One region of the Fructobacillus cardui genome, then DNA from elsewhere that is predicted to be linked to it. Evidence: predicted binding sites of a transcription regulator. Region 1 holds the regulator's gene; the other holds the start of a gene.

Region 1 (9,637 bases):
TCGAGGAATTGGCCTTGATATTTCGTTGGATGCTTTGGCAGTGGCCAAGAAAAACCGCCACCAATTCGAATTGGCGAATCGCGTTGGCTTGATGCATTCCGACCTTTTTACAGCGGTGGCCGACCAACGCTTTGACGTTATCGTTTCTAACCCGCCTTATATCCGACCGGATGGACAGGAAGAAATGGATAAATCAGTGGTGGCCTTCGAGCCTGATTTGGCCTTGTACGCCCCAAATGGTGGCAAAGCCCTCTATGAACGAATGGCGCATGGCTTAGAAAAACAGCTGACGCCAGGCGGGGTAGCCTACTTTGAAATCGGCTATGATCAAGGCGAAGCGTTAACTAAGGTCTTCCAAGACCAATTACCAACAGCAACAGTGACATTGAAGCAGGATTTAGCCGGTCTTGACCGGATGATCCGGGTACAGTTAAAAAAATGAAAACGAAAGAATTACAAAACAATAGTACAGATATCACAGAGGCAGCAGCGCTGATTCAGGCGGGAGAGGTGGTTGCCTTTCCAACTGAAACAGTTTATGGTTTGGGCGCGGATGCTACCAACGACGAAGCCGTCCAAGCTGTCTTTACAGCAAAGGGTCGGCCAGCCGATAATCCGTTGATTATGACGGTTGGGGATGCGAGCCAATTGTCCGCTTACGTTGAGGTTTCTCACCAAGCAAGACAGTTGATGAACACGTTTTGGCCGGGTTCGTTGACCATTATTTTACCGATTAAGGAAAATGCAGTTTCGATGCTGGTGACGGGTGGCCTCCAAACGGCGGCCGTTCGCATGCCGGATAACCAAGCAACGCGGGCAATGATCCGCCAGGCGGGGACCCCAATTGTTGGTCCATCTGCCAACCTTTCTGGCAAGCCATCACCAACGACGGCCGCACACGTTCATCATGATATGGATGGGAAGATTGCTGCTGTTTTGGATGATGGTCCAACCCAAGTGGGCTTGGAATCAACAGTCATCGATTTAACGGCGGCCGAGCCCACCATTTTGCGTACGGGAGCCGTTAGCCAAAAGATGTTAACAGTGGTCTTGGGCAAGCAAGTCATCGATGGAACTAGTCAAAAGTCCTTGGCGGCCGATGAAACACCAAAGGCTCCGGGGATGAAGTACCGGCATTATGCACCAGATAAGCCAGTGATTGTCTTTGATCCATTGGATTTCAATGACCTCAAGGAAAGCCTGGTAGAGGGCGACGCTGTCTTGGCTTCAGAGGAGCTGTTGGCAGAATTACCAAAAACCGTGCCATCGTGGTCTCTAGGAGCTGATTTGGCCAGTGCGAGTGAAAACCTCTTTGCTGGGTTGCGCTACTTTGATGACAAAGGTACAGTTAATAAAATTTATGCCCAGGTGATGCCGGACATCAATTTGGGTAAGGCATATAACAATCGGTTAGGCAAAGCTAGTGGTGGCCAGCGATTTGCTCTGTAATAAAAGAGATTTACCTTGCTATTTTGTAAGCGCTTTGATAAACTAAAACTGAATAAAAGACTTTTCCAAAAAGGAGAATATTATGGCAGAAACGCAAGAGTTCAACATCATTTCAGAGACAGGGATTCATGCCCGTCCAGCTACTTTATTAGTACAGGCAGCTTCAAAGTTTGTTTCAGAAGTTACCTTGTCATACCAAGGCAAGGAAGTTAATTTGAAGTCAATCATGGGTGTGATGTCACTCGGTGTTGGCCATGGTGCAGACGTGACTATCAAGGCTGATGGTGACGATGCAAAGGATGCCTTGGCAGCAGTGGCAAAGGTCATGAAGGATGAGGGCTTGGTTAAGTAACCAAAGCTGATTTTAGATTATTTTCGACGAAAGGTCGCACTTTGGCGGCTTTTTTTTATTTGAATTAAGAATGATTTTTAGTAAAATGAAGAAAAGTATCGATGTTAATTGGCGTCGATGACACGGGAGGGCTTTCATGAATATTCTGGTGATTGATACAAGTAACCAACCACTGCTCGTCGGCTTAGGCCAAGACGGCCAATTACTCGACACATTCCAAACGGATAAACCAAAAAATCATTCAATTGATCTTTTGCCAGCGATTAAGTCGCTTCTGGCGGCTCAAGAGTTAACGGTACAAGATATTGATCAAATTGCTGTTGCCAAGGGACCGGGATCCTTCACCGGCCTACGAATTGGACTGACTGTCGGCAAGGTTTTAGCGGACACGTTAAATAAGCCGCTCTTGGCGATTTCGTCTTTGCAAAGTTTGGCCAAGCAAGTGCAATTGAAGCAGCAATCTGGCATTCTTGCAGCTGAGGATTCAACGGTGCAAAATCCTCATCCGGGTAAGCTAACCAAGGACACGGTTGTGTTGGCTCTCTTTGATGCGCGCAATCAAAATGTTTTCGCTGGTGCTTATTTGGGCGATACAGTTGTGTTAGAAGATGGCCATTATCCATTAGAAGAGGTCTTGGACCTCGTCAGCCAGGTGGCCGAGCCGGTAGTTGTGGTTGGGGATGGTTTACATTTCCAAGATACAATTGAAGAAGCCTTATCAAATCAGCCCCTCACAATTTTGGACCATGACCAGTCATTACCAACGGGGACTGGGCTGTTGGCCTTGGCGCAAACGGCTACCCCCGTGGAAAATATCGATGACTTGACGCCATCGTACTTAAGAAAAACCCAGGCGGAATTAAACTGGGAACAAAATCATCAAGACGACGGGCAGGACAAACCCTATGTTTTTAAAGTTTAAGAAAAGATTGAAAGCGCGGCCGGTCGCCCAGACCTTGGTCGATTTTCCTGGTGAGACTTTTGAAGCAGCTGGGGAAGAATTATTATTACGAGTAGCAACTGTTTCTGATATTCCCGGACTTGTCGCGATTCAAGAGGCAGTCTACAATGGCTATGCCCCTTGGGTTTCGCGCGATTTCTACCATGAATTAACCCAAGAAAAGGATCGATTATACTTGGTCGCTTTGAGAAAGGACCAGGTCATTGCCTTTATTGCTCTGGTCAAGCGTGATTTGGTTTCTGATTTACATATTGCCAATATCGCCGTATTGCCGGTTTGGCAGGGACAACAGGTTGGCTCGTATTTGATTAACACGGCGAAGGCAGTTGCGCGTGAAATCGGCTTAAAGGAGCTTTCCTTGGAAGCAAGACGGTCAAATACTGGTGCCTTGGCACTCTACGACCGTCATGGTTTTACGGTTGTGGATGTTTTGGAACATTACTATATTGATAACCAGGAAGATGCAATTTCAATGGTGCTCGACCTTGAACATTAAAACAGCAATAATCGATGATAGTCTAAGAATCCACCAAATCGCTTTGGCGGCTTTTTCAAGGGACCAGGTGCCAAAGCGGTTGATTGATGAGCAATTGGCCGCTGGGCAGGTGACCTATTTATTAGCAGAAACCGATGCACAGGCGCCCGCCAAAGCTGATTTATTAGATGAAGGGACCGTCGAAGGCACCCAAGTTGTCGGCTTTTTATCTTACCGTGCCATCTTGGATGAGGTGGACCTCTCTTTTTTGGCCGTTGATCCGGCTTTCCAGGGGCAGGGAATCGCTCGCGAATTAATGCAGGCTTTCTGTGAGCAAAATAACGAGCGAAAGGCCTATTTGGAAGTTGCTGAAAACAATGTTTCTGCCCGGCGGCTGTATGAAAAATTTGGCTTTGAAATTTATGCCCGTCGTGATGGTTATTACCATGATGGCCAAACAGCCATCCTAATGGAGAAGAATTTATGACAACTTTAATTGCCTTTGAATCAAGTGCTGACGAGACCTCAGTGGCCGTTGTCAAGGACGGCAAGACCGTCTTGAGCAATGCGGTGGCGACTCAGATTAATTCGCACCAACGTTTTGGTGGCATCGTGCCGGAGGTTGCTTCCCGCCACCACCTAGAATGGATTACGAAGACCTTAGACATCGCCTTAGCGGATGCAAAGGTTCAACCAGAAGACCTCGACGGTGTCGCCGTGACCTACGGCCCAGGATTGGTTGGCTCCTTGTTAGTTGGCTTGATGGGGGCGAAAACCTTTGCAATGGCCCATGACCTGCCGCTGATTCCGGTCAACCACTTGGCTGGTCACATTGCTGCCGCTAATTTTAACCAGCCAATTGTCTTTCCGGCTTTGGCATTGATGGTTTCCGGTGGCCATACGGAATTGGTCTTGATGGAAGAACCCAATGATTTTCATATTCTGGGTGAGACCTTTGACGATGCGGCCGGTGAATCCTATGATAAAGTTGGTCGGTTGCTGAATTTGCCATATCCTGCTGGGAAGGCAATTGATGAATTGGCTCATAAGGGGCAGGTCACCATCGATTTTCCGCAGGCGATGGCCAAAGAGGCAGGTTATGACTTTTCATTTTCCGGTTTAAAATCAGCGGTCATCAACCAAGTTCATAACGCCGAGCAACGTGGTGAAACGATCAAGGAAGAGGACCTTGCGGCTTCTTTCCAGGCTGCGGTGATTAAGGCACTGGTTGGTCGCACAAAACGGGCCTTGACTGATTTTCCAGTGAAGTCGCTGGTTCTAGCTGGTGGCGTCGCTGCTAACAGCGGATTGCGTGCTGCGTTAACTGATTTAATGGCTGATTTTCCTGCCGTTGACTTTATCCCAGTACCCAAGCAGTATACTGGCGATAATGCAGCCATGATTGGCGCAGCGGGCTATTGGAACTACCAAGACAAGATTTTTTCTGATCTTGATTTGAACACAAATCCTGGCCTTGATTTTCCATTAGCAGACCTCAACCAGCAGGATAATGAATAAAAATATTTGTGAAAAATGAGCGAATAGATAGGAAAAACCACAATCTATGCTATAATAAATATAATTTAGTTCACAAAGTGAAATGGAGACGCCATGGACGAGCAAGCAAAGATTCCACGAGCAACCGCCAAGCGGTTGCCCATCTACTACCGTTATTTAACGTTTTTAAATGATGCCGGCACCAACCGGATTTCTTCTGCTGAATTGGCTGAAGCAACCAAGTTTGATGCGGCAACAATTCGCCGTGATTTTTCATATTTTGGTGCTTTAGGCAAACGTGGCTATGGTTACGACGTTGAGGCCTTGTTAGAATTTTTTGCCAAGGTTTTGGACCAAAATTCATTGATTAACGTGGCTTTGATTGGGGTTGGCCATTTGGGCCAGGCTCTTTTGAACTTCAACTTCCACCAATCGTCAAACATGCGGATTGCCGCTGCCTTTGATATTAATGAAAACCGGGGCAAGATTTTGTCTGGGGTACCAATTTACGACATGAATGAATTGGAAGAGCAAATCAAAGCCCAACGGATTAACATCGCCATCTTGACGGTACCACAAGGTGTTGCCCAGGAAATTACGGACACCTTGGTAGCCGCTGGGGTCAAGGGGATTATGAATTTCACGCCGTTGCGGGTTTCCGTACCAAAGGGTGTTCGGGTTCAAAACGTTGATTTGACTAACGAACTCCAAACGTTGGTTTATTTTATTCAGAACTACGCCTCAATTACGACGGGAAAGTAAGGATATGACGGTCTTAGATTTAACACAGCCAAGTCAGGTACAAAGATACCAAGACTTTGTTAGGACAGCGGCTAAAGGCCAAGTGACCCAGGACCCACTCTGGGGTGATTTGAAGGCTAATTGGGGCCACTTATACCTCTATCATGAAAATCAGGATGGCGACATTGATGCCGCAATGGCGGTCTTGACTGTTGAAGCCGTACCTGGAAAATTGTTGGCATATTGCCCAAAGGGACCTGTTGCTGACGTGACCAACGTTGGCTTGGTTAAGGAATTGGTTCAAGAAGCGTTGGCTAATTTGCCAGAAAACGTCTTTTTGGTTCGAATGGATCCGGAAGTGCTCTACAACCAAGACTTGGATCAGGCTTACCAAGATGCTGGCTTTGTGACCCGGAATGTTAAAGTCGAGAATATGCATGGCAACATTCAACCACGTAAAAACGTGATTTTGTTCTATGATGGTCGAGGCGAAGGGGCACAACCAATCACTGATGAAGCCAGTTTGATGAAGCACTTCAAAAGCGATTACCGCAATCAAATTCGGCGGGCCATCAAGGATGGGGTCACCGTTACCTCTGGTCGTAGTAAGGAAGACATTGAGGCTTTCTATAAGACCTATACGATGATGGCCAAGGCTCAGGGAATCACCCACCGGCCAATCGAATACTTCTACCGCATGCAAGAACTGTGGGTTGATTCTGATTTGTTCCGGGTTTTCTTGGCACATTATGACGGCCAAGTGATTGCGGCTGGAATTGGCTTTGGTTACGGGGAAAAGATTTGGTATATGTATGCCGGATCAAACCGTGAATTTGCCAAGCACTATGGTCCCTACCTCGTGCAGTGGGAAATGCTGAAGTGGGGGCTTTCCTTAGGGAAGGTTGCTTATGATTTCGGCGGTGTTGGCGAATTTGACCACACTGACGGTCTTTATAAGTTTAAGCACGGCTTTGCCTACCATGACCCACAGGTTGCCTATATTGGGGAGCTGGATTGGGTTGTCGACCAGGTAGCCTATCAAAAATACTTAGAACAATTTGCCTAGCCGATGATGGTAGCCCCTAGTTGTGTGAACTAGTCGACTAGCAAACAAGACAAGAAAGGCATCCAATGACCATTAAAATGATTGCATCCGATATGGATGGTACGTTTTTATCCGGTGAAGATAGTTACGATCAAGAACACTTTGCCCGGGTTTTGTCACAATTAAAGGAAAAAGGCGTGCGCTTTGTCGCGGCCTCCGGTCGACAAGTGGCCAATTTAAAGGAGCTTTTTGAGCCGATGGCCGCTTATGGCTTGTTAGACCAAATCGATTTTGTCGGTTCCAACGGGTCGGTGGTAACAACACCAGGCCAAGAATTGTACGCGGTCTATCTGACACCAGAACAGATTCGTAAGGTGATTGATTGGAATGCTTTAAATCCCCAATCAGCCGACAATGTGATTGTTTTAGCTGGTGTCAACGGGACCTATATTTCCAACCACGTCAGCCAAGAGTTTAAGGAAATGCTGTCGATGTTCTATCCGAATGTTGTTCAAGTTGAAAAACTTTTGAAGATTGATGATAAGATTTTAGGTGTTTCTTTCGTCTGGCCTCATGAAGAGGTCCAGGAACACGTTCAACAATTGGAAGAGGTTTTTGGCGAAGAAGTCCACGTCACTGGTTCTGGCTTTGGATCTGTTGATGTTTTGCCAAAGGGTGTCGATAAGGCGGCGGCCTTGGAAGTTCTCCAAGATTATTACAACGTCACGGATAATGAAGTGATGGTCTTTGGTGATAACACTAATGATTTGGAAATGCTGGCGAAGTATGACAACTCTTACCTGATGCCAAATGCCATGCCATTAATGCACGATGTCCATAAGCGTTTGGCGTTAAAGACAAACGTTCAGGATGGTGTGTTGGCAACCATTGAAAGTGAATTGCAACTCGATAATCAAGTTGAAATGGATTAAAAAAAGACTCGCTGAGTCTTTTTTTCTTGCCTATTAAATTGTATTTGCTGTCGGACACTTAGACCGAAAGATATGTTTAATTGGTTTCCTGTTCTGGGATACCAAAATAATTAACGCCGATAGCAAACAAAACACCAATAAAGGTATCAACGATTCGTAAGAAGACGTAGTCGATGGTGGCATCCATTGGGATGGTCAAAGCAATCAACAAGAGGGCTGCGAGACCACCGACAATTCCTAGACTACAGTTTAAAGCGTTGAGAATAACAATCGTGCAGATAACAAAAATTGGGATAATGACGATTGGCATCCAACTATTGTGGTGTGTAAATTCTCGGATCAAAAAGTAAAGTAGCGAGAAGAAACCACCAACACTATTTGATAGTAAACGAATTTTGGCGAATTGAATGGTATTGTCCCAATCTTCTCGAAGGGCGAAGACGGCCGCCAGGGCGGGAACAGACGCTGGTCGGTCAACAAAGTGGTAAACGAGTAAGACCAACATCACAACAATGGCGGTTTTCACGGTCCGCATGCCGACGTGGATCTGTAACTTTTTCATGGGGTGCTCCTATTTTATTGATAGTATTTAGCGTATCATAGATAGTAAGATAAAGGTAATGATTGTCCAATCAGTGAGGTAAAACATGATTAAAAATCCAGTACTTGATCAATTACATGATCACCAATCAATCCGTTCTTTCTCCGATCGGCCAGTGACCGATGAGGAAGTCGAAGCAATTTTCTCTGCAGCCCTTGCCGGACCGAATATGCAAAACTTTCAGCCAGTCACTTTTATTGAAATCACCGACCAAGACCTCAAGAGGCGGGTCACTGAAAAGGTGAAGATGAAGTACATCGAAAATGCCACTCGGTATTTTGTTGTTACCGTCGATTGGCACAAGGTTTTGTTAAATCAGGACGCTGAAACCCGGGCCATTATGGAAGAACGAATCCAGCACTACCAATATTTGGAGGGCGGTATTGTTTCAGCTTCGATTGCCTTAGGTCGTGCTCAGGTGGCGGCTGAATCGCTTGGAATCGGTTCTGTCACAATGGCAGGTGCAATGGGCGCCTTTGAACTCTATGAAAAGGAATTGGACTTGCCAAAGTACGTTAAGCCAATTATGGGCTTTTCACTTGGCTACCCTAATCCAAAACCAGGCGTCAAACCTAAGTTGCCATTGGCTGGTTCATTGATGAAGGACCATTACGATGACGACCAAATGAAGGCTGCCATTGAGGAATATGATCAAACGATGGCCACTTACTTTAAGGGGCGGGATATTGATTCCAATTGGACGAAGCATAACGCCTCTTTGTTAACGAAGGGTGCTGCGAACACTGCCCTATCTCAATACCCTCATGATAAGGGACTTGATTTAAAATAAAATAAAGATGTATAAAAAGTCGTGCAAGCTCTATTGATGGAGGCCTTGACCGGCTTTTCTTTTGCATAAAACGAATTTCACTGTGTTGACAAATAGGTCTTAGGTGCTATACTAAAGTCAGATTAGCACTCGATGTGTACGAGTGCTAAAAATAACAAACGGAGGTTGTGATTCATGTTAAAGCCCTTAGGAGACCGCGTGGTCGTCAGTGTTGCAGAACAAAGTGAAAAGACAGTGGGTGGCATTGTCTTAGCCGCTAATACGCAAGAAAAGCCAGTAACCGGTAAGGTTGTGGCAACAGGGAGTGGCTTGGTGGCTAATTCAGGCCAGAAGCTGGACATGACAGTCAAAGAAGGAGACCAGGTTTTGTTTGACAAGTTTGCTGGTCAGGAATTGACTTATGATGGTCAATCATACTTGGCTCTCCATGAAAAAGATATTATCGCCATCGTTGATTAAACAATAATTACAAGACAATTAGCACAAATAATGATGATTTCAATCAGTTTTGGTTAAAGGAGTAGGGAAAATGGCAAAAGAATTGAAGTTTGCGGAAGACGCTCGCTCAAAGATGAAGGTCGGAGTTGACAAGTTGGCCGACACTGTTAAAACAACAATTGGACCAAAGGGTCGTAACGTTGTTTTGGAAGAATCTTATGGTTCGCCAATTATTACAAATGATGGGGTCACAATTGCTAAGGCGATTGAATTAGAGGACCACTTTGAAAACATGGGTGCCAAGTTGGTTGCTGAAGTTGCTTCAAAAACTAATGACATTGCGGGTGATGGTACCA
Region 2 (9,637 bases), on a different contig from region 1:
GGACCGATGCTGATTTTGCCATTGTACTTCCAGCAGGGTCGGTCGATGTCCGTTTTGGAAACGGGGCTCTGGCTGTTGCCTCAAGGAATTGGGATGTTGTTGATTCGTCCGGTTTTGCTGAAATTACTCGATCGCATTGGTGTTCGCTACGTGGTTTGGTTGGCCCTTTCATTGGCATTAATTGGGATGATTCCGTTTGGTTGGATTAATGCCAGCACGAACATGGTCATTGTCAGTACTGCGCTTTTCGTTCGTGGCCTTGGAGTCGGTGGTATGATTATGCCACTGATGACGACGATTCTCTTGGGTATGGAAAAGGAATTGATTCCGCAAGCCAACATTGGCGCACGGATCTTCCAAAACGTTGGCGGTGCTTTTGGTTCTGCCTTGGTAGCGACTGTCGTTGCTGCTTACGTTTCAACGCACCGTGTTTTGGGTGCTAACATTGTTGCTTATCAACATGCCTTTTGGTGGTCCGTGGCCATCACCATCGTGATGTTTATTCCGGCAATCTTTTTGCCAAAGCAAGTTGAGCCAAAGGATTAAAATGCTCACAGCAATTGAAGCGTAAAGAAAAAGTATCCGTCAGTTTGTCTGACATATTTTAAATCAGCGAGGCATTGGCGGATACTTTTTGTGTTGGTTGAAATTTTGTCTAGCTTAGTTTTTAGCTGGTGCAACGGGCCCTTGGGCCTTTGCTAAAACAGCGCGAGCGATTGGGCCGACCACCAAGATTTGCATAGGTAAAGCCAAAAGCAGGTTAAAAATCCAAGCCTTTGGATAAGCTGACAGTGAGTGACCGTTGATTAAAACACCAAAGAGGGACATGCAAGTAACCATGCCCAGAACCATGAGCATGGAAATGGTCAGAGGAATCTGAAGACCATCAGTTGCTTTGAAGCGGGGGATGATGTGTTTAAAGGCCAGCATCTTAGCTAATGGACCAACGAGGAAACCGTCGCAAGCCATGGCGACGATTAAAGCGACGGGGTAGCCGACAACGACTTCGTGCCAGAAACCATCCGTCAGTCCCTGAGCGAGGTAAATATTGTAAATGGACATGCCTAAGACCATCAGGCCAGCCATCATCAACATGAAAATCAGTTCTTCTTTAAAATTACGTGGCATTCATCAATGCTCCTTTTCTTAGTAATTCCAACTTAGCATATAAAGTTTTTTCTCGTAAGTAAGGATTTGATGAGAATTAATAGAAAAGCATGGTGAAAGTGAGAGGTGTTAAAATGTTCAATCTAAATTAATGACTTATTTTGTTCAAATGGGTAATCAATACTAAAAAAGTGGAATGGGGAATGATGCACTGTTTTCACTGCCAGTGGGGTGATAGTCGGACTGGCAATCATTTTTCAGCTTTTTTGATGAGGTAGCATTCTAAATTGTCATTTAGAAAATAACCAGCGTCAAAGTGATGACAAATATCCGATTTCCTGTTATGCTGTAACTAATTTGGAATATTAATGCAATGATATTGCGGTAAATTCGTTGATTTTTACAGGAGTTTTACATGAAGGCAGCTGTTTGGCATGGAACCAAAGATATCAGAATTGAAGAAGTGAATCTTAAACCACTGGCCAGCGATGAAGTGACGATTAAGGTGGCTTATGCTGGGATTTGTGGCAGTGACCTTCATGAATACCAAGAAGGACCAGTCTTAATTCCAACGACTTTCCCTGATCCATTGACAAATGAAGCGGCACCGATTGTTCTTGGTCATGAATTTTCAGGAGTGGTTGAAGCTGTTGGAACCGATGTTTACGATTTTCAGGTGGGCGATCACGTGGCGGTCAATCCTGCAATTACCAAGAGAGAATCCCCTGACGATGTCGATGTTTATGATGGTTATAGCTTTATTGGACTGAGTAATGATGGTGGTCTAGCGCCCTATGTGAATGTTTCGGTTCAAAACCTTTATCATTTGCCACAGAACTTTTCGTTAAAATCGGCCGCAGTAATGGAACCAGCAGCTGTTGCCGTTCAAGCAGTCAAGGAAACGGACCTGTCTTTTGGTCAGACTGTGGTCATTTTTGGTGCTGGTCCAATTGGCGTGTTGTTAGCAGAGGTCGCTCGTGCCGCAGGTGCTTCACGGATTGTTGTTGTTGACCTAGCAGAAGTTCGTTTGCAAAAGGCTCTTGAAATTGGGGCGACTGACACGGTCAACGCGAGTCAAGTAGTGGATGTTGAACAAAAAATTGCTCAGATTTTGCCGGACGGAGCGGATGTATCTTTTGAGGTCGCGGGCGTTCAGGAAACCTTTGACCAAGCAGTTGCTGTAACAAAACCGCGTGGCTTTGTTGTGGTGGTTTCGATTTTTCCGCAGCCAATTCGTTTAGATATCCGTAAGCTCATGAATGCGGGTGTGCGGATTGTGACTTCCATTGCTTATTCACGCCAAACTTTTCAACAAACGGTTGATTTAGTAATCAGTGGCCAACTTAAGGTCGAACCGCTAATTACTTCTGAGATTCGCTTAGCTGATTTCTTGAAGAAGGGTTTATTACCGTTAATCGGTGATCCATCTGAAGAAAAAATCTTGGTGAACTTAACCAAAAGCAAATAAATCGTGCGAAAAAGCTTTCAACGATGAAAGCTTTTTTGTTTGTTCTAAGGTGAGGGAGAATGTTTAGATATTAGTTACGGTTTTCGCATTAATTTGTTTGATAAAAAACAAAATCAGCATAAAAACAGCGTTTTTACTGATAAACAGTGTTATAATGTACTTGTATCATGATATAAAGTTCACAATAATTAACTAACACTGGTTAGTTAATGGAAAGAGGTTGGTCATGAAAGCAGCTATTTGGCACGGTAAAAAGGATGTAAGGGTTGAGGAAACTGATTTACCAGAGCCTAAAGAAAATGAAGTCCGGGTTAAGGTGGCCTATGCTGGTATTTGCGGTAGCGACCTGCATGAATATCTAGAGGGGCCGGTTTTTATTCCGACTGAGTTTCCTGACCCCTTAACTGGGGGGCAGGCACCTATCGCAATGGGGCACGAGTTTTCTGGTCAAATTGATCAGCTTGGTGCAAATGTCCATGATTTCCAAATTGGCGATCATGTGTCCGTTAACCCAACGATTACCAAGGGTGTGCTACCCGATAATGTGGATGTCTACGATGGTTATAGCTTTATCGGACTGAGCACGGACGGTGGTTTTGCTGGTTACGTCAATGTCCCAGTTGAAAACTTGTATCCATTACCGAAGGATTTTTCCTTGAAATTAGCAGCGGTCATTGAGCCAACTGCGGTCGCTGTGCAAGCGATTAAGGAGGCCCATCTCACCTTTGGACAAACCGTTGTGATTTTTGGTGCTGGTCCAATTGGCGCGATGGTCACAGCTGCTGCGAAAGCGGCCGGTGCAACCAAAATTGTTGTTGTTGATTTATCGACCATTCGGTTGCAAAAAGCACTTAAAATGGGTGCTACTGATATTATTAATCCAAGTGAGGTCAGCGATGTCGTGGCAGCTGTCCGTCAGATACTACCGGAGGGGGCAGACACTAGTTTTGAAATTGCTGGTGTGCAAGCAACTTTTGATCAAGCCATCAAAACGACAAAAGCGCGTGGTTATATGGTTGTGGTCTCCATTTATGCTCATGCTATCCAATTTAATCCAATGGCGTTAACGAATAGTGGGGTCAATTTAACTTCGACGATTGCCTATTCGCGGCAAACTTTTCAGCAGACGGTGAACCTGGTAACAAGTGGCCAAATTAATGTGGCACCGATTATTACCAGTGAGATTAAATTAGACGATATTATCACGGATGGTTTTGATGTTTTGACAACCGACCAATCGCAGGCGAAGATTTTAATTAACCTAACGCAAGAAAAATAAGGCTTGTATTAGCCATTAACCAATGATTAATCAGAAACATTTCCAAATTTGGGAATGTTTTTTTATTTTACTATTTACAAACGTAAACTATCAAGTTATACTCATTGTGTTGTTTACAAATGTAAACACGATTTGTTTTGATGAACGGAGGACAGGATTATCATTAACATCACTGATACCGAACAAGCGGTTATGCGGATTATTTGGACGAAGAAACGGGCAACGGGTCGTGAAATTGTTGAAGAAGCTCAGTTATCGCATGACTGGTCAGCTTCAACCATTAAAACGCTCATCCGGCGTTTGACAGATAAGGACATGATTGCAGTCGACAAATCAGAAAAGGTCTTTACCTACGTACCGGTTGTAGCTGAAAACGAGGCAACCGACTATAACGCGAACCGGTTCTTTGATTCTGTTTGTGATGCCTATAAGGGGACGCTCTTAACGGCACTCATCAAAAAAGAACCATTGAGTAAAACGGATATTCAAAATATCCGGGCGATATTAGATGAACGCGAAGCAAGTGCTCCGGACCAGGTTGCTTGTCATTGCCTTCATGAAGATGATGATTCTTGTGCAATGGCCCATCATTAAAACAAAGACTGACGAACTAACAGGCGGTGTTCACAAAAACAAAAATCGGGAGTATTTTATGGATAAAATTTTGATTATGCTGGCTGGTCTAGCGGCAATCGCCTTTATTATTTGGTGGTTCTTTGGTCAACATAAGGTTGATAGTGCAGAAGCGACTCTTGATGACAACCAGCAAACGATTGACATTCATGTCGACGGTGGTTATTCACCTGAGCATATTGTTTTGAAGCAGGGAGTGCCAGCGACCTTGAATTTCACTCGCACCGATCCTTCTGGATGTTTGGATCACGTGGTATTTACTGATTTTGGCATTAACCAAGAGTTGCCACAGGGACAAAAAGTGTCGCTAAAAATTAATACTGCCCAACCAGGTCAATACCAATGGGCTTGTGGCATGGATATGTTCCATGGCCAGATAACTGTGGAATAAAATTTTTCATATCAATATAAAATTAATAAGTTTACTTATAAAAAGGAGATAATCATGGCAGAAAAAGTAGAACAAACAGTCACAGTTGACGGACAATACCAACCAAACGTGGTGACTTTCCAAAAAGGAGATCAAGCAACCTTAACTTTTAAGCGCGTCAGCGAAAGTGGTTGTTTAGACACTGTTCAGTCACATGATTTTGGCTTCCAATCAAAGTTGCCATTAAACGAAGAAATCAGTTTTACCATCCCAACTGACCAGGCCGGCGAATTTGAATTTGCTTGTGGCATGAACATGGTCAAGGGAAAGGTCATCGTTCAATAGGTTCAAAGGGTTTAAGAGGTAAAGAACAAATGCAAAAATTGACAACCAGTCGGCGCTTTATTATTGCTTTGATTTTTTCAGTGCCGATGCTTGTTAAGATGGTTTTGATGCCCTTTGGTTTTCACTTGCCGGGTGGCACCATTACAGAATTTGGGCTGACGACGATTGTCATGGCGGTTTCTGCTGCACCATTTTTGAAGTCATCCTGGTCATCCTTTAAGAAGCACCATTCCAACATGGATACCCTTGTGGCGATTGGGACAATGACGGCTTACCTATATAGTATTTATGCAATGACTGTTGGACAGCCAGTCTTCTTCGAAGGAGCGGCCTTGGTCGTAACCTTTATCCTGTTAGGACAAGTTTTTGAGGAACGGATGCGTAAAAATGCTTCCAGTGCCGTTGAAAAGTTGTTAGACCTTCAGGCGAAGAATGCTATCGTCATTCGCGATGGGCAAGAAGTCACAATTCCATTAGACCAAGTAGTCACTGGCGACTTAATCAAAGTCTTACCTGGACAAAAAATTGCCGTGGATGGGACCATTGTTGATGGTCAGTCAACGGTTGATGAGTCAATGGTAACTGGGGAAAGTATGGCAGTCGAGAAAAGGGCGGGCGATGCCGTCATTGGTGCAACCATCAACACCAATGGTTCCTTTGTCTTTAAGGCCGATAAAATTGGTGAAGAAACAATGCTTTCTCAGATTGTGGAGATGGTGAAAAAGGCTCAAACCAGTCGGGCACCAATTCAGAATTTGACGGACCGGGTTTCGAGTATCTTTGTGCCGGTTGTCTTGATTCTGGCGATTGCGACCTTCTTGATTTGGTACGTCTTCCTTGGCTCCGCCTTGTCAACGGCGTTGGTCTTCGCTATTTCAATTTTAGTAATCGCTTGTCCTTGTGCATTGGGTCTGGCGACACCAACCGCCCTGATGGTTGGTACTGGCTTGAGTGCAAAGCACGGTATCTTAATTAAGAACGGTGAAGTACTGGAAGCCGTGAACCAAGTGAAGACGGTTATCTTTGATAAGACTGGGACGATTACGGTTGGTCAACCAGTCGTGACTGATGTTATCGGTCCGGAAACAAAGATTATGACTTTGGCTGGGCAATTGGAAAAGAATTCAGAACATCCTTTGGCAATTGCCGTATTGGATTATGCTGAAAAATTAGGTTTGAATAACCAAGAGAGTGCGAAGAATTTTGCAGCGATTGAGGGACAGGGTGTTACAGGCGAAGTGAACGGTCAAACGGTCTTTGTTGGGAATACCCGGTTATTGGCCGAGCGCCAAATTGATCCTGACTTGCAAAAGAAGATGCAAGAATTACAGGCCGAAGCCAAAACCGTGGTCTTAGTTGGTGAAGCAGAGCGTGTGATTGGTTTGATTGCGATTCAAGATGCACCAAAGGCCAGCTCGAAGAAGGCGATTGCTGACTTGAAGGCACGTGGATTGAAGACCGTTATGCTGACTGGTGACAACCAATTGGTAGCAGAGGCAATTGCTGACCAAGTTGGTATCGACCAGGTGATTGCGGAAGTGATGCCAAACAATAAGGCGGATCATGTTCTGGCCTTCCAGCAAGAAGGTGCTGTTGCCTTTGTTGGTGATGGAATCAATGATGCACCGGCACTTTCAACTGCCAGCGTCGGGATTGCAATGGGGTCTGGAACAGATGTTGCCATCGAATCTGGGGATATTATCCTAGTTAAGAACGATTTGCAGGATGTGGCGACAGCCATTGAGTTGAGTGCCAAAATCTTTAATCGGATTAAGCTGAACTTATTTTGGGCCTTTATTTATAACGTCTTGGGTATTCCCGTTGCAACGGGTCTCTTCTATGGCATCGGCTTTATTCTAAGTCCTGAATTAGCCGGGCTCGCCATGGCCTTTAGTTCGTTATCGGTTGTAACAAGTTCACTGCTATTAAACAGAACAAGGTTAAAAACTTTAACTGCCAAGAAATCTGTGGCATAAAAATTAGGATGGTCATCGCTGAGATGACCATCCTTTTTTGCCTTTTTTTTATTTTTATGGCTACTTTTTTGTTTGGTAGATGAACCCTAAAATTCGGGGTTCATATCATTTTCAACCGTTTTTTTCTAAGTTGGTTTGAAAGCCTTGCCTTTTTTTGAAATGGGTGTATAGTAATTTCGGTTAACAAGTTGAAACGACCTGTCATTTCGACTTGTTAAAGGAAATTCATTAAAAGGAGGCTGTTGATGTACGATCTGTTGATTTTATCAATGTTGAGTTCACGAGACATGTCGGGCTATAAGCTCGCCATTGTTTTAGGCTCGACAGTGGTACCCAGACGCAAGATATCAAATGGTGTTCTATACCCAGTTTTAAATCGGATGGAAAAGGCCGGTTTCATTCAAAGTGTCGACGGGAATGTCCGGAATTCAAAAATCTTTCATATTACCGAGTTAGGCCACGAGCGACTAATCGAATTAATCAACGAGCCGGTCGCCCAGGATGCCAATCGTGATAATTCCTATCATTTTAAGTTCCGGTCCTTTTCGTATTTGGCAAAAGATAAGAAAATAGAAATTTTAACCGATTATCGCAATGCCATTTTAACGGACCGTAATGTTTACCAGGACTTGTCCACGCACTATCGAAAAGAGACAAAAGATCACCCCGAGCGGGCTGATTTTTACCGATGGGGGCTGAAAACAATTACCTTAAAGGATAACCTGGCGCTAGCCAAGCTGGCCTGGATTGATGAATCTCTGCAAGAATTAAAGGAGAATAAAGCATGAATAATACAAACGAGCGCTCGACGAAGCGCTGGTGGGCACTCTTAGCCTTATCTTTGGGTGTCTTCATGGGCTTGTTGGACGTGAATATCGTCAATGTTGCCTTGCCAACGATGGTGAAGAGCTTTCATACGACTTTCAGTAACGTTCAATGGGTCATTAGTGCCTATACCATTTCATATGCTGTCGTGATTTTAGTTTTGTCAAAATTGGCCGATATGTATGGTCGCAAGAAGATGTTTTTGACATGTATGATCATCTTCGTGGTTGCTTCCGGAGTGAACGGATTAGCACCAAGCTTGTTAGTCTTGGACATCGGCCGTGCCGTTCAAGCCTTTGGTGGTGGTGGATTGATGACCATCTCAATGGCTTTGGTCGCTTCCATTTTTGAAGGAAAGGAACGTGGCTTTGCCATGGGAATTCTAGGTTCTGTGATGGGACTTTCAACGGTTTCCGGTCCTTTGATTGGTGGTATCTTGTCTGAGGCCTTTGGTTGGCCAGCCATTTTCTACGTTAATGTGCCAATTGGTATTTTTGCAGCCATCTTAGTTTGTTTGACGGTAGCAGAAACACCAAGTTATGGTCAGGGACAAAAGATTGACTTTGCGGGTATGTTTCTTTCAGCTGTTGCCATCTTTTCAGCCGTCTTTGGTTTAATTCAAAAGGAAGATAACCCACATTTGGCTTGGACGAGTCCTAAAATTGCGCTGTGGTTGCTAGCTGCAGCTGTCTTATTGGCAATCTTTATCTTTGTTGAATTGAAGATTGACAAGCCAATGATGAATCTAGCACTCTTTAAGAACAAGAACTTTGTCGGAGCGGTTTTTGTTGCCTTTGCATTAGGGTCCGCTATTTATTCAAACAACGTTTTCTTGACGTCTTTGATGCAAAACTATATGGGTTATTCAGCCTTTAGTACGGGTGTCCGTCAGATTCCATTAACGATGTGGGCGCTTTTTCTTGGCCCAGTGACGGGTTACTTGAGTAGCAAGTTTTCAACGCGGAAGCTGATTTCTGGCTCATTGTTATTGTCTGCCTTGTCTTTCTTGGCCTTCTTAAACGCAATGACAACCAAGTTAGCTTATACTGATTTGCTCGTGCCAATGGCTTTGTTGGGAATTTCAAACGCTTTGATTAACCCATTGTTGAATACTGCCGGTTTGGCCGGTGCCAAGCCAGAAGAAATCGGGATGACGTCTGGTTTGATTAACGTCTTCCGTCAATTGGGTGTTTCTTTTGGTGTCGTCATCCTTGGTTTGTCACAAACGAACCAGTATGACAACTATTTGAACAACCACATGACCTTTACGGGTGTTCCGACAGAAGTTCTTGCTGTCATTAAGCATGCCTTAATCGATGCCGGTCCATTTGCCAGCCAAGCTTTTGTGACCAGTGCTAAGATGACGCACTTACCATTCCACTCGACATTGAAGGCCGTGACTGATAACGCCTTCTTTGCCGGCATGCGTGGTGTGACGGTTGCTTCACTTTTGATTACTGCTGTTGGTGGTGTTTTGGCTTTCTGCTTGTTGCAAGATCCTGCTAAAAAAGAAAACTAGGAAAAATCAGGAGGGGATTTGATGTCATTAACAGTAGATGAGCAAGTCGCCACACGGGCAGAATTGCAGAAAAATTTTGCGATTCTGAATTGGTCGGTTGACCGGGTTGCGGCTG

Evidence for each region. Region 1 encodes Rex, which represses fermentation and respiration genes when NADH is low (regulators of the CRP and FNR family bind a similar motif). Its sites were predicted from a motif close to TTGTGAANTANTTCACAA; they were not measured.
Region 2: AABI20_RS06665 (2,3-butanediol dehydrogenase) is a predicted target of Rex. The motif match lies at 2,743-2,760, and genes of this name have one in related genera.

Annotation. Positions count from the first base shown of each region.
Region 1 is NZ_CAUZLS010000004.1:112,053-121,689, forward strand. It holds gene prmC (peptide chain release factor N(5)-glutamine methyltransferase) at 1-442, shown strand, start outside; gene AABI20_RS04975 (L-threonylcarbamoyladenylate synthase) at 439-1,449, shown strand; gene AABI20_RS04980 (phosphocarrier protein HPr) at 1,532-1,801, shown strand; gene tsaB (tRNA (adenosine(37)-N6)-threonylcarbamoyltransferase complex dimerization subunit type 1 TsaB) at 1,938-2,723, shown strand; gene rimI (ribosomal protein S18-alanine N-acetyltransferase) at 2,707-3,258, shown strand; gene AABI20_RS04995 (GNAT family N-acetyltransferase) at 3,248-3,724, shown strand; gene tsaD (tRNA (adenosine(37)-N6)-threonylcarbamoyltransferase complex transferase subunit TsaD) at 3,721-4,755, shown strand; gene AABI20_RS05005 (redox-sensing transcriptional repressor Rex) at 4,849-5,496, shown strand; gene AABI20_RS05010 (lipid II:glycine glycyltransferase FemX) at 5,501-6,541, shown strand; gene AABI20_RS05015 (Cof-type HAD-IIB family hydrolase) at 6,607-7,452, shown strand; gene AABI20_RS05020 (FUSC family protein) at 7,529-8,014, opposite strand; gene AABI20_RS05025 (nitroreductase family protein) at 8,103-8,843, shown strand; gene groES (co-chaperone GroES) at 9,018-9,302, shown strand; gene groL (chaperonin GroEL) at 9,373-9,637, shown strand, end outside.
Region 2 is NZ_CAUZLS010000007.1:60,765-70,401, forward strand. It holds gene AABI20_RS06650 (MDR family MFS transporter) at 1-546, shown strand, start outside; gene AABI20_RS06655 (DUF2798 domain-containing protein) at 661-1,128, opposite strand; gene AABI20_RS06660 (2,3-butanediol dehydrogenase) at 1,523-2,575, shown strand; gene AABI20_RS06665 (2,3-butanediol dehydrogenase) at 2,802-3,854, shown strand; gene AABI20_RS06670 (CopY/TcrY family copper transport repressor) at 4,023-4,448, shown strand; gene AABI20_RS06675 (cupredoxin domain-containing protein) at 4,507-4,878, shown strand; gene AABI20_RS06680 (cupredoxin domain-containing protein) at 4,933-5,202, shown strand; gene AABI20_RS06685 (copper-translocating P-type ATPase) at 5,232-7,178, shown strand; gene AABI20_RS06690 (PadR family transcriptional regulator) at 7,424-7,966, shown strand; gene AABI20_RS06695 (DHA2 family efflux MFS transporter permease subunit) at 7,963-9,522, shown strand; gene AABI20_RS06700 (DUF2316 family protein) at 9,544-9,637, shown strand, end outside.